DNA from 3 places in the Halomonas sp. BC1 genome. Region 1 is predicted to be linked to each of the others. Evidence: predicted binding sites of a transcription regulator. Region 1 holds the regulator's gene; each other region holds the start of a gene.
What was found. The regulator PhoB, encoded in region 1, activates phosphate uptake and scavenging genes when phosphate is short. The targets are predictions, from matches to a motif close to TGTCATANNNNTGTCANA.
Positions count from the first base shown of each region.

Region 2: phnD (phosphate/phosphite/phosphonate ABC transporter substrate-binding protein) is a predicted target of PhoB. The motif match lies at 1,550-1,567, and genes of this name have one in related genera.
Region 3: B7L72_RS01770 (DUF6482 family protein) is a predicted target of PhoB. The motif match lies at 1,237-1,254, and genes of this name have one in related genera.

Region 1 covers NZ_LFGS01000017.1:75,995-79,271, reverse strand. Annotated here, with positions in the region: gene ubiA (4-hydroxybenzoate octaprenyltransferase) at 19-909, shown strand; gene phoB (phosphate regulon transcriptional regulator PhoB) at 1,006-1,695, shown strand; gene phoR (phosphate regulon sensor histidine kinase PhoR) at 1,698-2,993, shown strand.
Region 2 covers NZ_LFGS01000008.1:58,105-61,381, forward strand. Annotated here, with positions in the region: gene B7L72_RS07560 (bifunctional diguanylate cyclase/phosphodiesterase) at 1-1,519, shown strand, start outside; gene phnD (phosphate/phosphite/phosphonate ABC transporter substrate-binding protein) at 1,649-2,629, shown strand; gene phnC (phosphonate ABC transporter ATP-binding protein) at 2,791-3,277, shown strand, end outside.
Region 3 covers NZ_LFGS01000004.1:35,043-38,319, reverse strand. Annotated here, with positions in the region: gene B7L72_RS01780 (replicative DNA helicase) at 1-745, shown strand, start outside; gene B7L72_RS01775 (hypothetical protein) at 872-1,165, shown strand; gene B7L72_RS01770 (DUF6482 family protein) at 1,306-1,608, shown strand; gene B7L72_RS01765 (thiol-disulfide oxidoreductase DCC family protein) at 1,619-2,026, opposite strand; gene hemH (ferrochelatase) at 2,339-3,277, shown strand, end outside.

The sequences.
Region 1 (3,277 bases):
CACGAGGTAAGCATGAGCATGGACCGTTCTCTATTGCGGCCAACGGGTTGGGCCCGGCTGGCAGACTTTCTTCAGCTGATGCGCCTGGATCGGCCCATTGGTACCTGGCTGCTCATGTGGCCGACGCTCTGGGCGCTGTGGGTGGCTGCAGAAGGGGTGCCGGGTCGCTCCGTGCTGATCATCTTCATTGCCGGTGTCTACGTGATGCGTGCTGCGGGCTGCGTGGTGAACGACTATGCCGACCGCCATGTGGATGGCCACGTCAAGCGTACTCGCCAGCGCCCCATGGCCACGGGACGCATCAGCGAAACCGAAGCCCAGCTGCTGTTCGTGGCGCTGGTCGCCGCTGCCTTCATTTTGGTGCTGCTGACTAACTGGTTCACCGTGCTGCTGTCGGTGGGCGGCGTGCTGCTGGCTTTCGTGTATCCGTTCATGAAGCGCTACACCCACTTCCCGCAGGTGGTGCTGGGCGCGGCCTTTTCCTGGGCCATTCCCATGGCGTTTGGCGCGGTATTGGGCCACGTGCCTTTGGAAGCCTGGCTGCTGTTCAGTGCCAACCTGCTGTGGACCGTTGCCTACGATACCCAGTACGCCATGGTCGACCGTGACGATGATCTGAAAATCGGTATCAAGTCGACCGCCGTGCTGTTTGGCCGTGCTGACCGGTTGATCATCGGGCTGCTGCAGGCAAGCGTGCTGGCCCTGCTGAGCTGGGTTGCGCTGCGCGTCGGGCTGGGGGGCTTTTTCTGGCTGGGGTTGCTGGGCATGGCGGCGACGTTCGTGTACCAGCAGTGGCTGATCGTCGGGCGTGATCGTGACCGCTGTTTTCAGGCCTTCCTGAACAACCACTGGTCGGGTCTGCTGGTCTTTGCAGGTATTGCCTTGAGCTGGTGGCCGGTGGCGGGCTAAATTGATTGTGTGTCATGGAACTGTCATCAAGTCATGGTGTTATCGTCACACGCATGTCATTGAACTTTCCTGTATAGAGCACCGTGAGGCCCTGGAATGACCGCCAAGACCGTACTGATCGTCGATGATGAGGCGCCTATCCGCGAAATGATCGCCGTGGCGCTGGAAATGGCTGACTATCGCGTGCTTGAAGCGGACAACGCCCAGGATGCCCACGCCATGGTCGTCGACCACCAGCCCGACCTGCTGCTGCTGGACTGGATGATGCCGGGCACCAGCGGCATCGAGCTGGCCCGTCGGTTGAAGCGCGAAGAAGCCACCGCCGAGCTGCCGATCATCATGCTGACGGCCAAGGGCGAAGAGGACAACAAGATCCAGGGCCTGGAAGCGGGTGCCGACGACTATATCACCAAGCCCTTTTCCCCCCGTGAGCTGGTGGCCCGCCTGAAGGCCGTGCTGCGCCGTGCCACGCCGCGTGGCGTGGAAGACCCCATCGAAATCAATGGTCTGCTGTTGGACCCTGTGAGCCACCGGGTCAGCGCCCATGGCAAGGCGCTGGAAATGGGGCCTACCGAGTATCGTCTGCTGCAGTTTTTCATGACCCATCAGGAGCGCGCCTACACGCGCAGCCAATTGCTTGACCAGGTATGGGGTGGCAACGTCTACGTGGAAGAGCGCACGGTGGACGTGCATATTCGTCGTCTTCGTAAAGCGCTGGGCGAGCCTCATCAAAATCTGATTCAAACGGTGCGCGGTACCGGGTACCGGTTCTCTGCGCGAGTGTAAGCGTGCGCCTGTGGAGCCGTGAGATCTGGCGCATCATCTGGCTGGCCCTGTTGGGCCTCTGCCTGGGATGGCTGGTGGATTACCCTGGCGTCGGGCTGGCGGCGGGGCTGCTGTTTTGTCTGGTCTATCATCTGCGTCAGTTTCGGGCGCTCTTCCTTTGGCTGACGCTTCACCCCCACGATGAGCCCCCGGCGGCCAAGGGCATGTGGGGGGAGCTGTTCGACCGCCTCTATCGCTACCAGAAAAGCCAGCGCATTACCCAAAGTCGTTTACGGGCGACGCTGGCGAGAATTCAGGAGTCCTCCGAAGCCATGCGCGATAGCGTGGTGATGCTGGACCGCCACGGCGACCTGGAGTGGTGGAACAGCGCGGCCACCGACATGCTGGGGCTGCAAACCGCCCACGATCGTGGCCAGCACATCACCAACCTGCTGCGCGACCCTCGCTTCATCAGCTACTTCAATGCCCGCGACTACAGCGAGCCGCTGACGCTGACCTCGCCGATCGACGAGCGGCGCATCCTCCAGTATCAGATCACTCTGTACGGCGATGACGAGCGGCTGGTCATGGCCCGTGATATTACGCGTCTGCACCGCCTGGAGCAGATGCGGCGTGACTTCGTCGCCAACGTCTCCCATGAACTGCGCACTCCGCTGACCGTGCTGTCGGGCTACCTGGAAACCTACGGCGACCTCAAGGAGCTGCTGCCTCCCCGCCTGGGTAAAGGGATCGTACAGATGGAGGAGCAGACGCGACGGATGCAGAATCTGGTCAACGACCTGCTGCTGCTGTCACGGCTGGAAATCGACCAGGGAGGCGATGATCACCAGATGCTGGCCGTAGGCCCCATGCTCGACAGCATTCGCCGAGACGCCCTGGCGCTCTCCAGGCAGCAGCACAGTGTGCAGGTCATTCTGGAGAGCGACGCTGGCTTGATCGGCAGCGAGCAGGAGCTGCGCAGCGCCATTTCCAATCTAGCCTTCAATGCCGTGCGCTATACCCCGGAAGGCAGTCAGATCACGTTGCGCTGGTCGGTGGCCGCCAACGGCAGCGGGTGTATCGAGGTCGAGGACGATGGCGATGGCATTGATCCGGTGCATATCCCCCGCCTGACCGAGCGCTTCTATCGAGTGGATAAAGGGCGTAGTACGGCAACAGGAGGGACGGGTCTGGGCCTGGCCATCGTGAAGCACGTGCTGCTGCGCCACGAGGCCCAGCTCAACATAGAGTCACATCCTGGCGAGGGGGCATCCTTTCGCTGTGTCTTCCCTGCCAAGCGAGTCAGCGGCCCGGCTTGAGGGCTCGATGACGCTTTGCGCTCCTCCTTATCCGCTTCCTGCACAACCCCTGTATAAGTGTGCCATATTGGCATAGAGCTCTGGTCACACATCACTCATGTGTCATTTTTAACCACCTCAAAGGCGTGGTCATGACCCCCTGAGCCCATGCTTTATACTATCCTTGTTTTTTAAATTATTGATAATAAATAATTTTTTTGATTTTTGGCATGCGTGGCACAACGTATGCAATGTTCTAGGCAAGGAAGATTACCGCAGGAACTGGTAAGACATGAAGTCACTCT
Region 2 (3,277 bases), on a different contig from region 1:
CCGTTTTGCCGAACTCGCACTCCCTGGGCTGCTGTTCCTCAACGTCATGCCGCTGACCATCGTCGAGCGTGATTTCCGCGAGGGGCTGACGCTGGGCTTCATTCAGGAGAGTGGCCTGCCGCCTGAGCGGGTGGTGATCGAGCTGACCGAGCACGTGCCCATCCACGATTACGACCTGATGCGCCAGGCGGTGGCCCACTACCGCGACATGGGGTTTCAGGTGGCCCTGGATGACCTGGGGGCCGGTCACTCCAGCCTGCGTCACTGGGCGGAGCTGCGCCCGGATTTCGTCAAGCTGGACCGCCATTTCATTTCCGGCATCGATCAGGAGCCCGCCAAGCGGGAGTTTCTGCGCTCGATACTGGACGTCGCCAAAAGCCTCGACTGCCAGCTCATCGCAGAAGGGGTCGAAACCGCGGCAGAGCACCTGTGCCTGTGGGAGCTGGACCGTGGATTGGCGCTGTTGCAGGGTTTCTACTTCGCACGTCCCAGCGTTCAGCCGCCTGTTCAGCTCAATACGCTGCTGCCCGCCACCACGCAATTGAAAACTCCCGCTGGGCGTACGGCGCATACCATCCTGCGCAGCGTGGAGGCCGTGGCGCCCAGTGTGTCAGTGCCCACATTGGCGGAACGGTTTCGTGAAACGCCGCATCTGCGCTGCGTGGCCGTGATCGAACAGGGCGTGCCCATTGCCGTGGTGCGGCGCAACGGGTTCCTGACGCTGTTCACCAACCCTTATAGCCATTCGCTGTACGCCAAGCGCTGCGTGCTGGACATCGCCGATCGCAAGATGCTGGTGGCCGCCGCCGACATGCCCCTGGAGACGCTGAGCCAGCAGCTGACCGACAGCCGCGACATCGAACAGGAGGACTTCGTCATCGTCGATGGCGAAGGGCAGTATCTGGGTATGGGCAATATCGTCGATTTGCTGCGCGAGATCACCGCCATCCAGGTGCGTCAGGCGCGCCATGCCAATCCACTCACCGGGCTGCCCGGTAACATCCTGATCAATGAAACCCTCACGGCCTATCTGAGCCAGGGCAATGGCTTTGCCGCTGCCTACGTGGATCTGGATAACTTCAAGGCGTTCAACGATGCCTACGGTTATGCCCGCGGAGACCATGTGATCATCTCGCTGTCGCGGCTGTTGCAGGCTCAGGTGGAAAGCGCGGGGGGCTTCATCGGGCATATCGGTGGCGACGACTTCATGATGCTGTTACCGCTGGAGCACTGGGAGAGCGTGTGCCAGCAGATTCTGGCCTCCTTCGAGGTCATGGCCCCGAGTTTCTACGAGGAAGAGGACTGCCAGAGAGGCGGGCTTTCCATCGAAAGCCGTCAGGGAGGCGTCAGCTTTTTCCCTTTCGTCAGCGTGTCGGTAGCCGTCAAGCCCATCAGTGACCCGGGCCACTGCAAGGCCTTGGACATTGCCAGCCAGCTCTCCGAACTCAAGCACCAAGCGAAGAAGATTGCCGGGAACAGCCTGTTCGTGGAACGGCGTGGCTGTTGCGTGGGGCAGTGAGCCGCCAGAGCGGCAGGTCGTTCACGCGGGTGTCATGTAGACGTCACGAAGTTGTCACCCGCCAGACCCGCCGCTGTCATCCTGGGGCGTCAGGATACATCCACCTCTTACTACCCCGCTAGGTGATCCATGCAATCCTCTCGTCTCTCTACCGTGTCACTCTCGCGCACCCTGATCAGTGCTGCCGTTGCCAGTGCCTTCGCTTTCAGTGCGATGAATGCGGCTGCCGACCTCTCCTCACGCTACGTGGACAACGATGGCGACATGGTGGCCGATATCCCCAGCGATGAGTCTCGGTGGGTCGATCCGGACACGCTGGTCTTTGCTTACACGCCGGTTGAAGACCCGGCGGTCTACGCCGACGTATGGGCGGGTTTCCTGGATCACCTGAGCGAAGCGACGGGTAAACGCGTTCAGTTCTTCCCGGTGCAGTCGAATGCTGCCCAGCAGGAAGCGCTGCGCGCTGGCCGTCTGCACGTGGCTGGCTTCAACACCGGTGGCGTACCGGTAGCGGTCAACTGTGGCGGCTTCCGTCCCTTCGCCATCATGGCGGCCGAAGATGGCAGCTACGGTTACGAAATGGAGATCATCACCTACCCCGGTAGCGGTATCGACGGCATGGAAGACCTGCAGGGTCGTCAGTTGGCCTTCACTTCCGAAACGTCCAACTCGGGCTTCCGCGCACCGTCCGCGCTGCTGCGCTCCGAGTACGGTCTGGAAGCCGGTGATGACTTCGAGACGGCTTTCTCCGGCTCCCACGACAACTCCATCCTGGGCGTCATCAACAAGGATTACGATGCGGCGGCCATTGCCAACTCCGTTGCCCATCGCATGCTGTCACGGGGTGTCATCAACGAGGGTGATTACGAGGTGATCTACACCTCCGAAACCTTCCCCACCACGGCATACGGCACCGCCCACAACCTGACGCCCGAACTGCAGCAGCAGATCCAGGATGCGTTCTTCAGCTACGACTGGGAAGGCACCGCCCTGCAGGCGGAGTTCGAGAACTCTGGCGAAGCGCAGTTCATCCCCATCAGCTATGAAGAGCACTGGTCGGTCATCCGCACCATTGCCGATGCCAATGGCGTCACTTACGACTGCGATTGATTCCAGCGCTGCGTGACCCTGTCGGCCAGGAGGGCAACCTTCTGGCCGACGCGTTATGGAGTCGAGTCAGCTGTTTTCGAAAAAGCTGTTTTTGAATCAATTGTCTTTGAATCGATGTTCTACACAAGCGTTTTGAGCGACAAGCAAACGAGGCACTCCCCATGTTGACACTCACTGGCGTTGGCAAGCGTTACCCGACGGGCGACCGCGCGCTGACCGATATTCACCTATCGCTGCCCAAAGGCCAAGTGATGGCGCTGATTGGGCCATCGGGTGCAGGCAAAAGTACCCTGATCCGCTGCGTCAATCGTCTGGTGGAGCCCAGCCAGGGCAGTATCCGCCTGGAAGAGACCGAACTGACCAAGCTGTCGGGCAGCCGCCTGCGTCACGCACGTCGCTCCATGGGCATGATTTTTCAGGAATATGCCCTGGTCGACCGGCTGACCGTCATGGAAAACGTGCTGTCGGGCCAGCTGGGCTATGTCGGCTTCTGGCGCAGCTTCTTGCGCCGCTACCCCCAGGAAGCCGTTGCTGAAGCATTTCGCCTGTTGGAGCGGGTGGGCTTGCCCCATGCCATCGACAAGCGCGCCGACGCGCTGTCGGGTGGCCAGCGCCAGCGTGTCGGCATCGCCCGCGCACTGCTGCAAA
Region 3 (3,277 bases), on a different contig from region 1:
TCGGCTTATCGATGATGTCAGTGCTCTGCTGCTACGTTTCGGTATTGTGACCCGAATCCGCCATGTCGTGTCAGGAGAGGGGAGTGGTTGGTATACCGCCGACGTGTCGGGAAGCGATCAACAGCAGCGCTTTGCACAGAAAATTGGGGCTTTTGGGCATCAGGTGGCGTCGTTAGCACCGCTGAAAGCGGCATCCGTCGTGGCGAACACCAATATCGATACCTTGCCCCAGGAGGTGTTCGAGCATGTCAAACAGGCCATGCTTGCTAAAGGCGTGAGTCACCGGAAAATGGCTGCAGTGCGTGGCACATCTTATGGTGGCTCGTCCCATTTTAGCTTTGCTCCTTCCCGGGAAACCCTTGGCAGCTATGCAGATGCGCTGGGCGATGTGGCTTTGACACAGATTGCCTCCAGCGATCTCTTTTGGGACCAAATCGTCGAGATACGCCCTTGCGGTGAAGAAGAGGTCTTCGATTTGACCGTCCCCGGTGACGCGTGCTGGCTAGCGGATGGCATCGTGAGCCATAACTCGGGAGCGATCGAGCAGGATGCAGACGTCATTGCCTTCGTGTATCGCGACGAAGTGTATAACCGCGATAACCCGGATAACCAGGGCCTGGCTGAGCTGATCATTGGTAAACAGCGTAATGGTCCCATCGGGACAGTACACATGGCCTTCATAGGCAAATACACGCGCTTCGAAGACCTGGCGCCGGATAGTTACGGTGAAGCCTTCGGCGATTGACTTGAGGCTGAGGGGGGAGCACGTATAATGCGCTCCCCGTTGGCTGAGTCGTCTGGGTAACCCTCACTGGAAGGGCGGGATGAGAAGCGTGGGTCAATCGCATTGGTAGATAGACAGGAGTAACGCATGGCAGGTGGTTTTAGGCGCGGTAACCGTAAGCGGCTTCCCAAGCTGGAAGGTCGGGGTGAGCTCCAGTCGTTAGAGCGTGAAGGTCCCTTCAAAGAGTGGTTGGGCATGCCCGATCTCTACCGCTACCACCTGGTAGTGGAAGGGGAGCAGTACAGCTACCAGACAGAAGATGCGGAATTACCTGTCACCATTGGCGACAAGGTCGTGTTCCGTTACAAGGAAACCAAAGGGGGCAACTGGATCGATCGCAACTCGCTTGGCAAGGCCATCGACCCCTCGGAATATCAGTAATACGACACACATCTTGACGTTTCGGTCAGGAACTCTTTTCTGTTATTGCCCTCTTAGGGGGATAGTGCCAAGGTAATACTATTGTCATGGGGCAAAGGCATGCTGTGCTCCATGGCGATGACCAATAACAGGAGGGAACCATGGAACTTAAAGAGCTTAAACAGTTCGTCGAACGTCATGACAATTTTGAAATCCGAGTAATCACGCATTCGGGTAGCCGTTTCTATCAGGTCGAGCTCGAAGACGTCGAGGGTGAGCGTCATATGCTGACCCAGCGTGGCAAGCCTATGCTGTTTCGAGCGCTGGACGATGTGTACCTCGAACTCAAGCGGGCCGGTATCCACCGGGCTTACCTCGTTCAGCACGTGCCTCAGGATGAAGTCATCGGTCGCGACGCCCACTACAGCGCGCCGCTGACCTCGCGTATGCCGCTGGTATTCTGACGCCCAGGCATCACTGATTGCGCGAGCGTGACCCGCATTTTTCCCACCATTGGCCCAGCCGAATTCGGCGACGGGCAAAGAACCGATAGCCTGCATCCATGACGGCGCGCAGGCCAGGCAAGCAAGACAGTCTTACCAGCCGCCTGTAGCCCAACACGGCATACAGGGCCCGGCTGGCATCCATCCCGACATACCAGTTTCCCTGCTGATCCTGAAGATGCAGTTGCCCCATCATGGCTTCGAAGCTGAGCCCCAATGCGCCGGGGTCGAAATCCTCGTGCTGAATATCGATCAGGCGAATGCGCTGGTGGTGTCGGTGCTTGGCTAGCCAGGCCACTTCGACGCGACAAAAGGGGCAGTGTCCATCGTGGTAGAGCGTGACCGGTGGTTCGGCATGCAGCGTGGCGAAACGGCTCATGAGGAGCGCTCCTCGTGGGGGGTATCCTTGGGTGTGAGCGGCTTGCTCGTAACCGGCGGCAGTGGGGGGCGATGCCAGGAACTGCTCTACCTGCTGGCGCAGAACGCCACCACCGCGCCTTCAGGGGCCTGGCGAAGTGTCGGAAGCGACGGGCTAAGCTGGTCGCCCAGAATGAGTAGCAAAGGCTTGGACATGGGTTGGCCTACAGTTATACAAATTATGTTGATAGTATAACTTTATCCCGCGTCTTTGCTGAAAAGTGATAAGATTTAGACCATTGTGAATGATCGACAGCCCCCAGGAGTAAGTGAGATGGCCGACAGCGTTGTAAAGGATCAACCCGGTGAAGGGCGCTTGGCCCACGCGCCAAGCAGTCATCCTCCGGTTGCCCCCGCCAAGGTGGGCGTGGTGCTGGCCAATCTGGGGACGCCCGATGCGACTGACTACTGGTCCATGCGGCGCTATCTCAACGAATTCCTGTCGGATAAGCGGGTCGTGGACTATGCGGGTTGGAAATGGCAACCGCTGCTGCAGCTCATCATTCTGACCAAGCGCCCCTTTACGTCGGGCCATGCCTACAAAAGCATCTGGAACACCGAAAAAGACGAGAGCCCGCTGCTGACCATTACCCGTGCACAAACGGAAAAGATGACCGCCCGGCTGAAAGCGCTGTATGGCGACAGTGTCGAGGTCGATTTCTGCATGCGCTATGGCAACCCTTCCACGGAAAGCGTGCTGAATCGCATGAAAGAGAAGGGCTGCGAGCGCATCGTGTTCTTCCCGCTCTACCCGCAGTACGGCTCGCCCACCACGGCTACCGCCAACGATCAGGCGTTTCGCACGTTGATGAAGATGAAGTGGCAGCCCTACCTGCGCACGGTGCCGGCCTACTTTGAACACCCGGCTTACATCCAGGCGCTGGCCAACTCGGTGCAAGAGGCGTACGACGGCTTTGAAAGCCGTCCCACCAAGCTCGTGGCCAGCTACCACGGTGTGCCGGAACGCTATCTGATGGAAGGCGACCCCTACCATTGCCAGTGCCAGAAAACCACGCGCCTGCTGCGTGAGCGTCTGGGGTTGAGCAAGGAGGAGGTCGATACCGCCTTCCAGTCACAGTTTGGCCCGGAAAAGTGGGTAGGCCCGCAAACCGTGGATCATGTGGCCGAGCTGGCCAGGCAGGGCCACAAGCACATTGCCATTCTGTCACCTGCTTTCTCCTCCGACTGTGTGGAAACCCTCGAAGAGATCAAG